One region of the Streptomyces sp. NBC_01013 genome, then DNA from elsewhere that is predicted to be linked to it. Evidence: riboswitches for the same ligand, from Rfam matches in the RefSeq annotation. Region 1 holds a riboswitch; each other region holds the start of a gene.
The links. A riboswitch is a leader RNA that binds a small molecule or an ion and turns the genes downstream of it on or off. The one in region 1 is predicted to bind S-adenosylmethionine.

Region 1 (5,674 bases):
GCCAACCAGCAGATGTCGGGTGCTATCAGCGCACTCGGCAAGGACAAGATCATCGGCGTCTACTCGGCCAACGACGGCCTGGCCGCCGGCATCGCCACGGCCCTCAAGGCAGCGGGCATCAACGTGCCGTTGACGGGCCAGGACGCCCAACTCGACGCGATCCAGAGGATTCTGCTCGGCACCCAGACCATCACCGTCGAGAAGCCGTACAAGCCGGAGGCGGACACCGCGGCCGCCATCGCGGTCGACCTCGCGCAGGGCAAGGACGTCCCCAAGTCGCTGACGCCGACCACCGTCACCAGCGGCAGTGGCGAGAAGGTCCCGGCCAAGCTGCTGACACCGGTCGTGGTCGACAAGGGCAACATCAAGGACACGGTGGTCAAGGACGGCCTGTACTCGATCGAGGAGATCTGTACTCCCGCCTACTCCGACGCCTGTGAGAAGGCCGGCCTCCAGTAGTCCTGACTCCACGAATCCGGACGAGCCGCCCCGAGCGGCTCGTCCGGCGGGGGCCGAGACCGTCCGCCCGTGCGCGCGGACAACTCAGGAGGCGGTTCCTTTGCCGGAAGCACCTGTGCTCACTCTGCGGGGCATCTCCAAGCGCTTCGGCGCCGTCCAGGCACTGTCGGGCTTCGACCTGGAGGTCCACCCCGGTGAAGTCGTCGCGCTCGTCGGCGACAACGGTGCCGGCAAGTCCACCGCGGTCAAGGCGATTGCGGGAGTCAACCCGCCGGACCAGGGTGTCATCGAATGGCAGGGCCGGCGGGTTGCCATCGGCAGGCCCCACGACGCCCAGAACCTCGGCATCGCGACCGTCTACCAGGACCTGGCCCTGTGCGACAACCTCGACGTGGTCGGCAACCTGTTCCTCGGCCGCGAACTGCGCCGCTTCGGCGTGCTCGACGAGGTCCGCATGGACCAGCGCTCGCGCGAACTGCTCGACACCCTGTCCATCCGCATCCCGAGCGTCCGCATCCCCGTCGCCTCGCTCTCCGGCGGACAGCGCCAGACGGTGGCGATCGCCCGGTCCCTGATCGGCGATCCGAAGGTCGTCATCCTCGACGAGCCCACCGCGGCGCTGGGCGTGGAGCAGACGGCGGAGGTCCTCGACCTGGTCGAGCGGCTCAGGGAACGCGGCCTCGGGACCATCCTGGTCAGCCACAACATGGTGGACGTGATGGCGGTCGCGGACCGGATCGCGGTGATGCGCCTGGGGCGCAACAACGGCTTCTTCGACCGGCGTTCCACCACCACCGAGGAGATCATCTCCGCCATCACCGGGGCCTCCGACAGCGCGGTCACCCGACGTCAGGCCCGTAAGCGGGAGGAGGAGCGATGAGCCGGGAACCCGAAAGCGACGATGTCCAGGAGCCCGCACACGACGCCATGCCCGCCATCGACACCCGCCTGCTCGTGCGCGAGGAGGGTATCCGCGGCTACGCCAGGGAGTTCTGGCGCAAGATGCGCAGCGGGGAACTCGGCTCCCTGCCCGTCGTCATCGCCGTGATCATCATCTGGACGGTGTTCGGCAGCCTGAACAGCACGTTCCTCTCGGCCCAGAACCTCTCCGACCTCAGCCAGCAGATCGTCGGCACCGGCATGATCGCCATCGGCATCGTCTTCGTGCTGCTCCTCGGCGAGATCGACCTGTCCGTCGGATCCGTGAGCGGTCTGTGCGCCGCGATCTTCGCCGTTCTCAACGTCATGAACGGCATGAACGAATGGCTGGCGCTCCTGGTCGCCCTCCTGGGCGGAGCGGCGGTCGGCCTCATCCAGGGCTTCTTCTTCGCGAAGGTCGGCGTGCCCGCCTTCGTGGTCACCCTTGCGGGCAACCTCGCCTGGAACGGATTGATGCTTCAGGTGCTCGGGTCCAGCGGCACGGTCAACATCCCGGGCGACAGCATCGTGGCCGAGCTCTACTCGACCATCTACCACAGTCAGGCCGCCGCCTACGGGGCCGCGGCGGCCGGGGTCGGGCTCTTCCTCACGGCGTCGCTCCTGGACGCCGCGCGTCGCAGGGCGGCCAGGGTGCCCTCCCGACCGATCGCCGAGATCGTGCTGCGTACCGTCGTCATCGCCGCGATCGCCTTCGTCACCGCGTACATCCTCAACCGCTACCAGGGCCTCCCGCTGGCCCTCCTGATCTTCCTGATCGTGCTGGTGGTTCTGGACTTCGTGCTCCGTCGCACCACGTACGGCCGGAAGGTCTTCGCGGTCGGCGGCAACTCCGAGGGTGCGCGACGCGCCGGCATCAGCGTGCCGTTCGTCCGGATGACCGTCTTCTCGATCGCCGGCACCATGTCGGCGGTCGGGGGCCTGTTCCTCGCCGGGCAGATCCAGTCGGCGAGCCAGACCTCGGGAGGCGGCAACCTGCTGATGAACGTCATCGCAGCCGCCGTCATCGGCGGCACGAGCCTGTTCGGCGGGCGCGGTTCGGTCTGGTCGGCCCTGCTGGGCGCCCTGGTGATCGGGTCGATCCAGTCCGGGATGAACATCATGGGTGTCAGCAACGCGATCCAGTTCATGATCACGGGATCCGTCCTGCTGGCGGCCGTCGTCGTCGACTCCGTCTCCCGCCGGAGCCAGAAGGCCGCGGGACGCGCGTGATCCCGTACGCGCCCGGGCCGGGCCGTACCCGGAGCCCAGGGGCGCCGCAGCCCCTCCGGTCGGTCCATGGCGCGGGCGCAGGCGGGTTGCTTTTCTGCCGGGGCGTCGTCGGCGGGGTGCTGTGACAGGCGGCGCCGGGCGGAACAGACGGCGCAGCCGCCTCGTCGTGAAGCACGGCGCGGCGAGCGGGAGCATGATCCACGGGGCATTGCGCGGCGCGGCCGTCGCGCGTAGCGTTCGCGGTGGATATGCGTCGGCGTCAAGTCCTGTCGGGCTGACCGGAAACCCTCGCACGCGGGGGTCCGCATGACGACGAGGCGGGGCCCGTCCGGGTTCCGCAGGCGCGAGGCCTCCGGGCCCCGCCGAGCCGGAAGAGCGGAGGCGGGGGTCATGCCAGGAACGTCCTGCCCGCTCGTCAGGGTGCTCGCCCCCCGGCGCCGCGTCCACCTCTACTCCCGGCCCCACATCGACCTCCAGCGAGTGGCCGGCGCGCTCTGTTGTTCCTGACCCGTACCCGCGACGCCGAACCTCCCGACGAGGCCCGGCGACCACCTACGGTCGATCAGGAAGGCACCCTTTCGTGTCCGCATCGTCATCCCCGCACTCTCCCCTGCCCGCCTCCCTCCACCTCGCCGTCGCTCTCAACGGCGCGGGCTGGCACCCCGCCGCCTGGCGTGAGCCGGTGGCCCGGCCCGGCGAGCTGCTCACCGCCGCCTACTGGACCGACACGGTCACCGAAGCCGAACGGGGTCTGCTCGACTTCGTGACGATCGAGGACGCGCTCGGTCTCCAGTCCTCGCTGTCCACCGAGCCCGACGGCCGTACCGACCAGGAGCGCGGGCGCCTCGACGCGGTGCTCATCGCCGCCCGGGTGGCCCCGCTGACCCGGCACATCGGGCTCGTCCCCACCGTGGTCGTCACGCACACCGAGCCGTTCCACCTCTCCAAGGCGATCGCCACCCTCGACTACGTGAGCTCCGGCCGGGCAGGCGTGCGCGTCCAGGTGTCGGCCCGGCAGCACGAAGCCGCCCACTTCGGCCGCCGTACGTTCCCGCGCTTCGGCGTCGACGAACTGGACACCCCGGCCGTGCAAGCGCTGACCGCCGAACTCTTCGAGGAAGCCGGAGACTACATCGAGGCGGTGCGCCGTCTGTGGGACAGCTGGGAGGACGGTGCGGAGATCCGCGACGCGGCCACGGGGCGCTTCATCGACCGCGACAAGCTGCACTACATCGACTTCGCGGGGCGGCACTTCAGCGTCAAGGGTCCCTCGATCACACCCCGGCCCCCGCAGGGGCAGCCGGTCGTGAGCGCGCTGGCGCACCGGAGCGTGCCCTTCCGGCTGGTGGCCCGTTCCACGGACATCGGATACGTCACCCCGCACGACACCGGCCACGCCCGCACCGTCGTCGAGGAGATACGCGCCGAACAGGCGGCGGCGGGACGCGCGGCGGACCCCCTCCACGTCTTCGGGGACCTCGTGGTCTTCCTCGACGACGACCCCGCGGCCGCGGCGGCCCGGCGCGACCGTCTCGACGGCCTCGCGGGACACCCCTACTCCAGCGACGCGAAGGTGTTCACCGGCACCCCCGGGCAATTGGCGGACCTGCTCCTGGACTGGCAAGAGGCCGGGCTCTCCGGTTTCCGGCTGCGCCCCGCCGTGATCGGCCACGACCTCCCGGCGATCACCCGTCGGCTGGTGCCCGAACTGCAGCGCCGCGGTGCCTTCCGGACCGCCTACGAAGCCGACACCTTGCGCGGGCTGCTCGGACTCGCCCGCCCCGCCAACCGCTACGCAACCGTCTGAGCCGGAGGGACCACCGACATGAGCACCAGCACTGGCGCCGGCCGCGACACCGGCAAGCCGAGCAAGCAGATCCATCTCGCCGCCCACTTCCCAGGCGTCAACAACACCACCGTGTGGAGCGATCCCGCGGCCGGAAGTCACGTCGAGTTCAGCTCGTTCGCGCACTTCGCCCGCACCGCCGAACGCGCCAAGTTCGACTTCCTGTTCCTCGCCGAAGGGCTCCGCCTGCGCGAACAGGGCGGCAAGATATATGACTTGGATGTCGTGGGTCGCCCCGACACCTTCACCGTGCTGTCCGCACTCGCCGCCGTCACCGAACACCTCGGCCTCACCGGCACGATCAACTCCACGTTCAACGAGCCCTACGAGGTGGCCCGGCAGTTCGCCAGCCTCGATCACCTCTCCGGCGGGCGGGCGGCGTGGAACGTCGTCACCTCGTGGGACGCCTTCACGGGCGAGAACTTCCGGCGCGGTGGATTCCTTCCGCAGGAGGAGCGGTACTCCCGGGCCAAGGAGTTCCTCGCCACCGCCAACGAGCTGTTCGACTCATGGCGGGGCGACGAGATCGTGGCCGATCAGGGGACCGGCACCTTCCTCCGGGACGCGCGCGCCGGGTCCTTCGTGCACAGGGGGCAGCACTTCGACATCGAGGGGCAGTTCAACGTCCCGCGCAGCCCGCAGGGCCGACCGGTGATCTTCCAGGCCGGGGACTCCGACGACGGACGCGAGTTCGCGGCGGAGGGGGCCGACGCGATCTTCAGCCGCTACAGCACCCTCAAGGAGGGACAGGCGTTCTACACGGACGTCAAGCGCCGTCTCGCCCGTCACGGCCGCACCCCTGACCAGCTGCTGATCCTGCCCGCGGCGACCTTCGTCCTCGGCGACACGGACGCCGAGGCGCAGGAACTGTCCCGCGAGGTCCGCAGACAGCAGGTCAGCGGTGCCACCGCGATCAAGCACCTCGAGTTCGTCTGGAACCGCGACCTCTCCTCGTACGACCCCGAGGGCCCGCTTCCCGAGATCGACCCCGACCTCGGCGAACACACGGTCGCCCGCGGACGCGCCCAAGTGCGCATGTACCGGGACCCGCTGACCACGGCCCGGGAGTGGCGTGAACTCGCGGCTGCGAAGAACTGGTCGATCCGCGACCTCGTCATCGAGACCGGCAACCGCCAGGCCTTCGTCGGCTCCGCGGCCACCGTCGCGGCGACCATCGATGACTTCGTACAGGCCGATGCCGCCGACGGTTTCATCCTCGTC
Region 2 (5,674 bases), 3.3 Mb from region 1:
TCGGCATCTCGCCCACCCGCTACTACCAGCTGCTGAACGCCCTCCTCGACGACCGGCGGGCGCTGGAGGCCGACCCCGTGACGGTCAACCGTCTGCGCCGCGTCCGCGAGGCGAGGCGCGGACGCCGGTGACACCGGGGGGGGCGAACCCGCCGGGCCTTCGTTCCGCTGGACGCCCCGGCCACACGTGGCCGCCCGCCCGGTCGGCCGAGCGGCCCCGCGGCACGCGCCCCGCGCGGGACCCGCCGCCTATAGGCTCGGCCCATGGGCAGCAACCCGCACACTCCGCCCCTGCCGGTCCCGACCACGCCCGCCGGCCAGGAGGGCCTCGCCGCGCTCCTCGCCCGGCCCGACCGCGCCGTCATCGCACTCGATTTCGACGGCACGCTCGCCGACATCGTTCCGGACCCCGAACAGGCCCGCGCCCACCCGGGCGTCGTCGAGGCGCTGGCCGCACTCGCCCCCAAGGTCGCGTCGATCGCCGTGATCACCGGCCGGCCGGCCGGTGTCGCGGTCCGCTACGGCGGCTTCGCGGGCGTCGCGGGGCTGGACCGGCTCGTCGTCCTCGGCCACTACGGCGCCGAACGCTGGGACGCCGTCTCCGGGACCGTCCGCGCCCCCGCCCCGCACCCCGGCGTCGCCGCCGTGCGGGCCGAACTCCCCGGCGTGCTCGACAGGTTCGACTCCTGGCACGGCACCTGGATAGAGGAGAAGGGGCAGGCGCTCGCCGTCCACACCCGCCGCGCCGCCGACCCGCAGGCCGCCTTCGAGGCCCTGCGGGGTCCCCTCGGCGAGCTCGCCGCCCGCCATGGGCTGATCGTCGAACCGGGCCGGCTGGTCCTGGAGTTGCGCCCCTCGGGCATGGACAAGGGCGTGGCACTCACGCGGTACGTGCACGAGACCGGCGCCGGCTCGGTGCTCTACGCGGGCGACGACCTGGGCGACCTCGCCGCGTACACCGCCGTGGACAAACTCCGCACCGAGGGCCCCGACGGCACTCCCGGACTGCTGATCTGCAGCGGCACGGAAGTGCCCGAACTGGCCGAACGCGCCGACCTGTCGGTGCCGGGACCGGGGGCCGTCGTCGACTTCCTGTCAGCCCTGGCGCAGCGCCTCTAGCTGGTCCAGGAACCACTGCTGCGGCGGCAGCGCGGTGGCCGCCGCGGCCAGCCGCTTCGTGCGGGCCGTCCGCTCGTCGTCCGCCATCGTCAGCGCCTCGTGGAGGGCCGCGGCGGTGGCGGACACGTCGTACGGGTTCACCGTGATCGCGTCGGTGCCCAGCTCCTCGTACGCCCCCGCCTCGCGCGACAGCACCAGCGCGCAGCCGTGATCGGAGACCACCGGGACCTCCTTGGCGACCAGGTTCATCCCGTCCCGGATCGGGTTGACGAGTGCGACGTCCGCCATCCGGTACGCCGCCAGCGAGCGGGCGAAGTCGTCCTTGACGTGCAGGACCACCGGCGTCCAGTCCGCCGTCCCGTACTCCGCGTTGATCTCGTCGGCGACGCGCTGCACCTCGGCGGTGTAGTCGCGGTAGACCGCGAGGTCCTGCCGCGAGGGGTAGGCGAACGCGATGTGGACGACGCGTCCCCGCCACTCGGGCCGCTCGTCGAGCAGGGCCCGGTAGGCCAGCATCCCGCGGACGATGTTCTTGGACAGTTCCGTACGGTCCACCCGGACGATCGTCTTCCGGCCGGGTCCCACCTGCTCCCGCAGTGCCGCCATGCGCTCGTCCACGTCCGCTTCGCCCGCTCGGCGGCGCAGGAAGTCCGCGTCGGCGCCGAGGCCGTGCACCCCGATCCGGGTACGGCCGGTACCGCCGAGGATCTCCGCGCAGCAGCCGATGAAGGCGTCCGCCCAGCGGCGGGTCAGGAACGCCGCCCGATCGGCGCCCAGAATGCCGTGCAGCAGCTGTTCGGCGATGTCGTCGGGCAGCAGCCGGAAGTAGTCGACGGGCGCCCACGGGGTGTGCGAGAAGTGGCCGATCCGCAGGTCGGGGCGGAGCTCACGGAGCATGCCGGGCACCAGGGCCAGGTGGTAGTCCTGCACGAGGACCGCCGCGCCCTCGCCCGCCTCCTCGGCCAGCGCAGCGGCGAAGGCCCGGTTGTACGTCTCGAAGGAGGCCCACTGCCGGCGGAACTCCGCGTCGAAGACGGGCTCGACGGGGGTCTGGTAGAGCAGGTGGTGGACGAACCAGAGCACCGAGTTGGCGATGCCGTTGTACGCGTCGGCGTGCACGTCCGCGTCGATGTCGAGCATCCGGACGCCCGGCTCGCCGACCCCGCGCCGCACCGCCTCCCGGTCGCCGTCCCCGAGGGCGGCGCACACCCACATCTTGTCGTCCACGGCGCTCAGGCCGGAGACGAGTCCGCCCCCGCCCCGTTTCGCATCGAGGGTGCCGTCCTCGTGCAGCGCGTACGAGACCGGGCCGCGGTTGGACGCGACGAGTACCTGGGCAGCGGGCTGAGGGGCGTGCTCGGAGACCATGTTGCGGAATCTAGCCCGATCGCGAACCGCCCAAACGTGCGAAGTCACGCCGCGCGCCGTGAAACGTACTCCTCGATCTCCAGCATCGGCGGCCGTTCCTCGGTGTCCACCGGGTACGTGTGCGGGACGAAGCCGTGCTCGCCGCGCTCGAACTGGGTCAGCGCGGGGCGGACCAGATGGCCCCGGGAGAGGCGGAGTTGGGCGGTCCGGTAGATGGCGGCGGCCATCCGGCCGAGCGCCTGGCCGTCCTGGTGGCGGTGCTTCCTGACGCCGACGTCGACCTGCGCGAGCGCGTCCAGGCCGACCGTGTGCAGGGAGTCGACGAGCAGGCCCAGTTCCACTCCGTAACCGACCGGGAAGGGCAGCCGCTCCAGCAGCGAGCGGCGCACGGCGTACTCGCCGCCCAGGGGCTGCACGAAGCCGGCCAGCTGGGGCCAGTGCAGATTGAGCAGCGGGCGTGCCACCATTTCGGTGACCCGGCCGCCCTGACCGGTGGTGTCACCGAACGGCCGGTCGTACATCGCCTTGACGAACTGCACCGAGGGATCGGTCAGCAGCGGGCCGACGATGCCGGAGACGAAGTCCGCCGAGAAGTCCTTCAGGTCCGCGTCGATGAAGCAGACGATGTCGCCGCCGGTCACCAGGAGTGACCGCCACAGCACCTCGCCCTTGCCGGGGACCGCCGGTATGCGGGGCAGGATGGCGTCCCGGTGGACCACCCGGGCGCCCGCCCGGCGGGCGACCTCCGTGGTGGCGTCCGTCGAGCCGGAGTCGATCACCACGAGCTCGTCGACCAGCCGGACCTTCTCCATGAGCTCGCGCCGGATCGTCGTGACGATGTCCCCGACCGTCTCCGCCTCGTTCAGCGCGGGCAGCACGACACTCACGCTCGGCCCGTGCGTGTCGTTCCTGGCATCCAGCAGACGGTCCAGCGGACGGTCGGCGGCTGACCAGGAACGCCCGGTCAGCCAGCGTTCGACCTCTTCCAGCACGGTCGATACTCCCTGTATGTGATCCATCTCGCGGTTCGGACGACTATCTCAACAGTCCGATGCTTCGGTTACAGTCTTGAACAACGCAGATGGCCGTCGCATGCCGGGGTCCGTCCGCCGATAAACGCCTGGATCCATGGTCCAGTGCCACAGCGCTCATCCAGAGGGACAGAGGGAACGGCCCGTTGAAGTCCCGGCAACCCTCCCGCCGACCGCGAGGTCAGGTGGGGAAGGTGCCAATTCCGTCTCGTGACGAAATGCGTCGCGAGGAAGATGAGGAGAAAGGGCCTCGCCATCATGGCTGTTGAGACTGTTGCAGCACACACCGAAGTTTCCGTGGATCTCGGTCCCGCCGCGGCGCTTTCCTGCCGCGAATGCGGAGAGCGATTCGCACTCGGCCCCCTTTTCGCCTGCGCGTCCTGTTTCGGGCCGCTCGAAGTGGCGTACGACCTGCCGAGCGGCTCCCCGGACGAGCTGAAGAAGCGCATCGAGGCCGGACCCAACAACATCTGGCGCTACGCGCCGCTGCTGCCGGTCCCCTCCGATGTCGCGGACAAGCCCAACATCAACCCCGGCTTCACCAAGCTGGTCAAGGCCGACAACCTCGCCCGCGAGCTGGGCGTCACCGGCGGTCTGTACGTCAAGGACGACTCCGGCAACCCGACGCACTCCTTCAAGGACCGCGTCGTCGCGATCGCCGTCGAGGCCGCCCGCGCCTTCGGGTTCACCACCCTGTCCTGCTCCTCCACCGGCAACCTCGCCGGCGCCGTGGGCGCCGCCGCCGCCCGCGCCGGTCTGCGCTCGTGCGTGTTCATCCCGCACGACCTGGAGCAGGGCAAGGTCGTCATGGCCGCGGTGTACGGCGGTGAACTGGTCGGCATCGAGGGCAACTACGACGACGTCAACCGCTTCTGCTCCGAGCTCATCGGCGACCCGCTGGGCGAGGGCTGGGGCTTCGTCAACGTCAACCTGCGCCCGTACTACGGCGAGGGCTCCAAGACCCTCGCGTACGAGATCTGCGAGCAGCTCGGCTGGCAGCTGCCCGATCAGCTCGTCATCCCGATCGCGTCCGGCTCGCAGCTCACGAAGATCGACAAGGGTCTCCAGGAGCTGATCAAGCTGGGCCTGGTCGAGGACAAGCCGTACAAGATCTTCGGCGCCCAGGCCGAGGGCTGCTCCCCGGTCTCCGTCGCCTTCAAGGCCGGACACGACGTCGTGCGGCCGCAGAAACCGAACACCATCGCCAAGTCCCTGGCGATCGGCAACCCGGCCGACGGCCCGTACGTCCTGGACATCGCCCGCCGCACCGGTGGTGCCGTCGAGGACGTCAACGACGAGCAGGTCGTCGACGCGATCAAGCTGCTGGCCCGCACCGAGGGCATCTTCGCCGAGACGGCGGGCGGGGTGACCGTGGGCGTGACGAAGAAGCTGATCGACGCCGGTCTGCTCGACCCGGCGCTCACCACCGTCATCCTGAACACCGGTGACGGCCTCAAGACGCTCGACGCGGTGGCCGCGACCTCGCAGGCGAGCGCCACGATCCGCCCGAGCCTGGACGCCTTCCGCGCCGCGGGCCTCGCCACCAGCTGAGAAAGCGGGCGGGCGGCCCCTGCCGGGCCGGGCACCGCCCTTCGACCACCCGAGACTTCAGGAAGGCACACCATGAGCGTCAAGGTCCGTATCCCCACCATCCTCCGCACCTACACGGGCGGCCAGGCCGAGGTCCCGGCGGAGGGCGCGACCCTCTCCCAGGTCATCGAGTCCCTGGAGAAGGACCACCCGGGCATCGCCGCCCGCGTCCTGGACGACCAGGGCAAGCTGCGCCGCTTCGTGAACGTGTACGTCAACGACGACGACGTGCGCTTCGAGGGCGGCCTGGACGCGGTCACCCCGGACGGCGCCGGCATCTCGATCATCCCGGCCGTCGCCGGCGGCTGCTGAGCCCGCGGCCCGGGCCCGAGAGGCGCCGGGCCGACTTCACGGAGTGACCACGGTTGCCCCCTCCGCAAGAGAAGCGGAGGGGGCAATTCTGCATGGTTGAGCGCGGTACAGTGTGGGAAGTCCCCTCCGCTGCCCGTGCCGCCCGCATATGAGAATGCGCCCGGCCACGACAAGATGCAGCCAAAGTGTGCGAGCTCCTTGCGCCATAAGTCGCCTTTGCCTGGCCCGACTTGCCCTGGAATCTCATGAATCCCC
Region 3 (5,674 bases), 5.7 Mb from region 1:
CGGCCACCTCATCCTGGTCTTCTACCACAAGCACACGCAGTTCGCGGGTCCCGGTCGCACGAACAAGAACGTCGTCGGCATGCCCCTGCTGCCCGTGTACATGGCCAAGGCCGGCGGCTTCTTCTTCCTGGTCTTCGGCTTCATCGCCATCATCGCGGCCATCGCCTCGATCAACCCGATCTGGGCGATCGGCCCGTACCGGCCGGACCAGGTGTCCACGGGCGCCCAGCCGGACTGGTACATGGGCTTCGCCGAAGGCTTCGTCCGTGTGATGCCGGGCTGGGAGATCAACCTCTGGGGCCACACGCTGGTCCTGGGTGTGCTCATCCCGCTGGTCCTGTTCGGCGTGATCCTCGCGGCGCTGGCGCTGTACCCGTTCATCGAGTCCTGGATCACCGGGGACAAGCGCGAGCACCACATCCTGGACAAGCCGCGCAACGCCCCGACCCGCACCGCGCTCGGCGTCGCCTGGGTGACGATCTACTTCGTCATGCTGATCGGCGGCGGCAACGACATCTGGGCTACGCACTTCAGCCTGTCGCTCAACTCGATCAGCTGGTTCGTCCGTATCGCCTTCTTCGTCGGACCCGTCCTGGCGTTCATCGTCACCCGCCGGATCTGCCTCGGCCTTCAGCGCCGCGACAAGGAGAAGGTGCTGCACGGGCGCGAGTCCGGTCTCATCAAGCGCCTCCCGCACGGTGAGTTCGTCGAGGTCCACGAGCCGCTCGGACCGGAGCAGCTGCACACGCTCACCGCGCACGAGCAGTACAAGCCGGTCGAGATCGGCCCGACGGTCGACGAGAACGGCGTCGAGCGCAAGGTGTCCGCGGTGCAGAAGCTGCGGGCCAAGCTCAGCCACGCGTACTACGGCGAGAACAACCAGATCGCCAAGCCCACCGCGGAGGAGTACAAGGAGATCACCAGCGGCCACGGCCACCACTGATCACCTGAACTGATCGCCACAGCAGGAGCCCCGTCCATTCGATGGACGGGGCTCTTCGCTGTCCGTGGGGCTCGATAGGGTGGCCCCATCCCCCTTATCGGCTGTGGACCCCAGGAGCGGACCATGAACGTTGTGACCCCGGCAGGCGGCGACAGCGTGGCGGCTCGTTCCTGGCCCGGCGTGCTGACCCCTCTGCTCCGCGGCCAGGACCTGACCGCGGACGACACCGCCTGGGCGATGGACCGCATCATGAGCGGTGAGGCGACCGATGTGCAGATCGCCGGCTTCGCGGTGGCGCTGCGAGCCAAGGGCGAGACCGTCACGGAGGTCTCCGGTCTGGTCCGTGCGATGTACGAGCACGCCACGACCATCCATGTGCCCGGCCGCACGGTCGACATCGTGGGCACCGGCGGCGACATGGCCAAGACGGTCAACATCTCGACCATGTCGGCGATCGTCGTGGCGGGGACCGGCGCCAAGGTCGTCAAGCACGGCAACCGCGCCTCGTCGTCGGCGAGCGGTTCCTCCGACGTCCTGGGGAAGCTCGGCGTCAATCTGGAGCTGCCCCCGCAGCGCGTGGTGGAGGTGGCGGAGGAGGCGGGCATCACGTTCTGCTTCGCCGTGAAGTTCCACCCCGCTCTGAGGTACGCGGCGAAGGCCCGGGCGGAGCTCGGCGCGCCGACCACGTTCAACATCCTCGGCCCGCTCACCAACCCGGCCAAGGTGCGCTCGCAGGCGATCGGTGTGGCCGACCTCCGGATGGCACCCATCGTCGCGGGGGTCCTCGCCGAGCGCGGCAACTCCGCCCTGGTCTTCCGCGGCGACGACGGCCTGGACGAGCTGACCACCACCGCGACCTCCCGGGTCTGGATCGCCAGGGACGGTGCGGTGCGCGAGGAGGCCTTCGACCCGCGCGACGTCGGAATCGACCTGGTGCCGGTGGAGGCGCTGCGGGGCGCCGACGCGTCGTACAACGCCGATGTGGCCCGCCGCCTGCTGGCCGGGGAGACGGGCCCCGTGCGGGACGCCGTCCTGCTCAACTCGGCGGCGGCGCTGGTTGCGCTGGACCCGGGCCGGGGGACGCTCGCCGAGCAGCTCGCCGCGGGGATCGCGAAGGCCGCCGAGTCCATCGACTCGGGCGCGGCGGGCCGGGCCCTGGAGAGATGGGTCGTGGCCAGCAACGCCTGAGGGGGCGTCGGGTGCGAGACGGGGCGCAGTCCAGATCATGGACTGCGCCTTGCGCGATTCCGTGCGTATGGCAGGATGCTGGGCAGGTCATGAGTGACAGCGACTACGGCCCCGGCCCGCTGTCCGGCAACCCTCCGTCCGTGGCGGGGTGCCCCGGGTGAAGACCAGGCCGCAGGCAGCGAGGTCTGCGGCAAGCGCGGACCCCTCGACGTCGTGAGATGTCCACCCGTGGGGTCCTGGTCCTCAGGGAGCCTCTTGTGAGCAAGCGAATGCGATAGGGCTTTTCGGCCCTTCTCCGCACACCTTCTTTCTTCCCTCCGTGCTGCCGCGTATCCGCAGGCACGCGGAATTCGCCTGCCTGTTACGGGAGTTCGTCATGTCTGTCCTCACTGCTGCCACCGACCAGTCGATTTGTGCCCCGCTGCCGGTTCTGGGCAAGGATGTGACGGTTCCGCTGGTCACCGGCGGAGAGGTCACCTACGCCGCGCTGGACTACGCCGCCAGCGCCCCGGCCCTGCAGAGGGTGTGGGACGACGTGGCCGCGTACGCGCCGTACTACGGCAGTGTCCACCGCGGCGCCGGCTACCTCTCGCAGCTCTCCACGGACCTCTTCGAGAGCAGCCGCGTGACCGTCGCGGAGTTCCTCGGCTGCCGCGCCGATGACCAGGTGGTCTTCACCCGGTCCACCACCGACTCGCTCAACCTGCTCGCCGCCGCGCTGCCCGCCGACTGCCAGGTGTTCGTCTTCGAGACAGAGCACCACGCCTCGCTGCTGCCCTGGCGTGACGCCCGCGTGACGTACCTGAACGCGCCGCGCACCCCGGCCCAGGCCGTCGAGACCCTGGAGCGGGCGCTCGCCGTCCGCGACCCCTACGGTCCCGCCCTGGTCTGTGTCACCGGCGCCTCCAACGTCACCGGCGAGTTGTGGCCCGTCAAGGAGCTCGCGGCCGCCGCGCATGCCCATGGCGCCCGGATCGTGCTGGACGCCGCCCAGCTCGCCCCGCACCACCCCGTCGACATCGACGAGCTGGACGTCGACTGGGTCGCCTTCTCCGGTCACAAGCTGTACGCACCCTTCGGCTCCGGGGTCCTCGCCGGCCGCTCCGACTGGCTGCGCGATGCCGAGCCGTACCTGGCCGGCGGCGGCGCGTCCCGCCAGGTGGCCCGGCGCGCCGACGGCGGGGTGGACGTCGAATGGCACACCACCGCCGCCCGCCACGAGGCCGGCTCACCCAACGTCATCGGCGTCTACTCCATCGCCTCCGCCTGCAAGGCGCTCACCGAGGCGGGGTTCGACAGCCTGGTCGCCCGGGAGCAGCAGCTCGTCACCGCGGTCCGCGCGGGCCTCGCCGAGGTCCCCGCGGTCAAGGTGCTGTCGCTGTTCGGCGACGACGCCCCGAGGGTCGGCGTCATCTCGTTCGTGGTGGAGGGCTGGAACAGCTCGCACTTCGCCGCAGCGCTCTCCGCCGAGTACGGCATCGGGGTGCGCGACGGACTCTTCTGCGCCCACCCCCTCGTGCGCACCCTGCTCGGCAGTGACCCGCAGGACATCGGGGAGTGCGGCGCGCCCGAGGCGGAGCCGGGCCAGAAGTCGCTCAACGCGATCCGGGTCAGCTTCGGCGCCGGTACGCCGGACGAGCACATCGAGCGCTTCCTGCGGGCGGTCAAGGAGCTCGTGAGCGAGGGCGCCCAGTGGAAGTACCGCACCGAGGACGGCCGTTGCGTCCCGGACAGGGGTGCCGCTCAGGTCTGAGTCCCGTCAGCACGTGGGGCCGGGTACGGACGGCTGTCCGTACCCGGCCCCACGTGCTGACGCGGTTACGCGTCCAGACCGATGGCGAAGGCCGCCTCCAGGTCGTGCTGCGAGTACGTACGGAACGCCACGTGCGTGTCGGTTCCCTCGACGCCGGGGATCTTGCTGATCCGGCCGGGGATGACATCGGCGAGATCGTCGTGCTTGGACACCCGGACCATGGCGATCAGGTCGTACGTACCGGTGACCGAGAAGACCTCGCTGACGCTGTCCAGCGCGGCGATGGCCTCGGCGATCTCGGGAATCCGGTCCACGCTGGTTTTGATGAGCACGATCGCGGTGATCACGGCTTGCTTTCTCCCTCGGTCGCCGTGGCTGGAGACTTCACTCTAGCCTCACGCCGATAGCGTCCCCAGGCATAGAGGAACCCGGTGGCGAAGCCGACCACATGGGCGAGGTAGGCCACCCCGGGGCCGCTGCCGGCGCCCTCCGCGGCCAGCCACTGCAGGACGAACCAGAAGACCAGCACGATCCACGCGGGGAAGCGCAGGGGCAGGAACAGCAGGAAGGGGAACAGGCTGGTGACCCGGGCCCGGGGGAAGAGGTAGAGGAACGCTCCCAGGACCGCCGAGATCGCCCCCGACGCGCCGACGAGCGTCTGGTCGGAGGTGGAGTGTGCGGCCGCGTAGGCGAGCAGGGCCAGATAGCCGCAGCCGATGTAGAAGAGCGCGAATTCGGTGTGGCCCATGCGCTCCTCGGCCATCGCCCCGAACACGTAGAGGAACAGTATGTTGCCGAGCAGGTGCAGCCAGCTGCCGTGCACGAACAGTGCGGTGAGCGGGGTGAGGACGGCGTGCGCCGAGCCGTCCCACAGCTCGCTCGGGATCACGCCCCAGCGCTCGAAGTACCCGGCCTGTGCGGCGAGCAGGGCATCCGCGGTGCCGTAGACCGGGTTGAACCCCGACAGCGGGCTGATCACGAAGACCACGCAGCACAGGGCGATGAGGGCGTACGTCACCGGCGGCCCGCCCGAGGTGGCCGCCCGCAGGATTCTGCCGGCCGCAGCCCGCCGATCGATCATGAACAGAGCATGACGCAAGCGGAGGGAACGGGACAGACCGCCTCGCCGTGCCGGTGGGAAGCACCGAGGCCGTAGGGTTGACCGCAGGACATCCGCAGTTCGACGGCGCACCGCGAGATCCTTGTCCGGCAGCTCACGGCTCGACGAAAGAGGACGCAACGATGACGACGGTTCCCCAGCCGACCGACGGGACCCGCTGGCGCTGCACGCTCTGCGGAAATCTGACGAGGTTCGACGTGACGCGATCGTCCAAGGTCGTCGAGTACGTTCACCTCGACCTGGCCGGTGAGTCCAGCGTCGAGGAACGCGAGGTGGTCAGTGAGACCATCGAGTCGGTGCGCTGTCGTTGGTGCAACGCGGTGGACCAGATCGAACTAGTCGACAGGCCGGGTGCAGACTCCTGACGGGGCCGTGCGCACATAAATGATGAGGTGACGGATGGTGGAGCAGCCCGATGGCGGCGCCACGTCGGCCGACGCGGCCGACGACGCCGTGGAGGCGCTCGACCGCCCGCTGCCCGAAGGTGTGCGGCGTCGGGTCATCGCGCTGGTCGCGGATGCTTTCGGCGGCCTCACGGTCACCGAACTCCCGGCCCAGCTCCGACAGTACGCCCGCTTCACGCCGTCCCGTCGGGCCAAGTTCGCGGGGAACGCGATGGCGGCCGCCCTGGAGGGCGACGCGGCCTTCCGCCGCCGCATCGGGGAGCGGC

Region 2: another riboswitch for S-adenosylmethionine. It lies ahead of thrC (threonine synthase); the one in region 1 lies ahead of OG538_RS01785 (putative leader peptide).
Region 3: another riboswitch for S-adenosylmethionine. It lies ahead of OG538_RS26675 (aminotransferase class V-fold PLP-dependent enzyme); the one in region 1 lies ahead of OG538_RS01785 (putative leader peptide).

What each region holds. Positions count from the first base shown of each region.
Region 1 is NZ_CP108687.1:414,065-419,738, reverse strand. Features, by position in the region: gene OG538_RS01800 (substrate-binding domain-containing protein) at 1-459, shown strand, start outside; gene OG538_RS01795 (ATP-binding cassette domain-containing protein) at 560-1,339, shown strand; gene OG538_RS01790 (sugar ABC transporter permease) at 1,336-2,607, shown strand; SAM riboswitch class IV at 2,851-2,957, shown strand; gene OG538_RS01785 (putative leader peptide) at 2,998-3,114, shown strand; gene OG538_RS01780 (LLM class flavin-dependent oxidoreductase) at 3,188-4,414, shown strand; gene OG538_RS01775 (NtaA/DmoA family FMN-dependent monooxygenase) at 4,433-5,674, shown strand, end outside.
Region 2 is NZ_CP108687.1:3,713,970-3,719,643, reverse strand. Features, by position in the region: gene OG538_RS15950 (DUF3263 domain-containing protein) at 1-131, shown strand, start outside; gene otsB (trehalose-phosphatase) at 264-1,118, shown strand; gene OG538_RS15940 (trehalose-6-phosphate synthase) at 1,095-2,486, opposite strand; gene OG538_RS15935 (glucosyl-3-phosphoglycerate synthase) at 2,531-3,478, opposite strand; SAM riboswitch class I at 3,632-3,758, shown strand; gene thrC (threonine synthase) at 3,776-5,068, shown strand; gene OG538_RS15925 (MoaD/ThiS family protein) at 5,141-5,419, shown strand.
Region 3 is NZ_CP108687.1:6,126,950-6,132,623, forward strand. Features, by position in the region: gene OG538_RS26665 (cytochrome bc complex cytochrome b subunit) at 1-943, shown strand, start outside; gene trpD (anthranilate phosphoribosyltransferase) at 1,067-2,131, shown strand; SAM riboswitch class IV at 2,217-2,334, shown strand; gene OG538_RS26675 (aminotransferase class V-fold PLP-dependent enzyme) at 2,508-3,884, shown strand; gene OG538_RS26680 (Lrp/AsnC family transcriptional regulator) at 3,950-4,231, opposite strand; gene OG538_RS26685 (rhomboid family intramembrane serine protease) at 4,228-4,965, opposite strand; gene OG538_RS26690 (hypothetical protein) at 5,127-5,369, shown strand; gene OG538_RS26695 (NYN domain-containing protein) at 5,407-5,674, shown strand, end outside.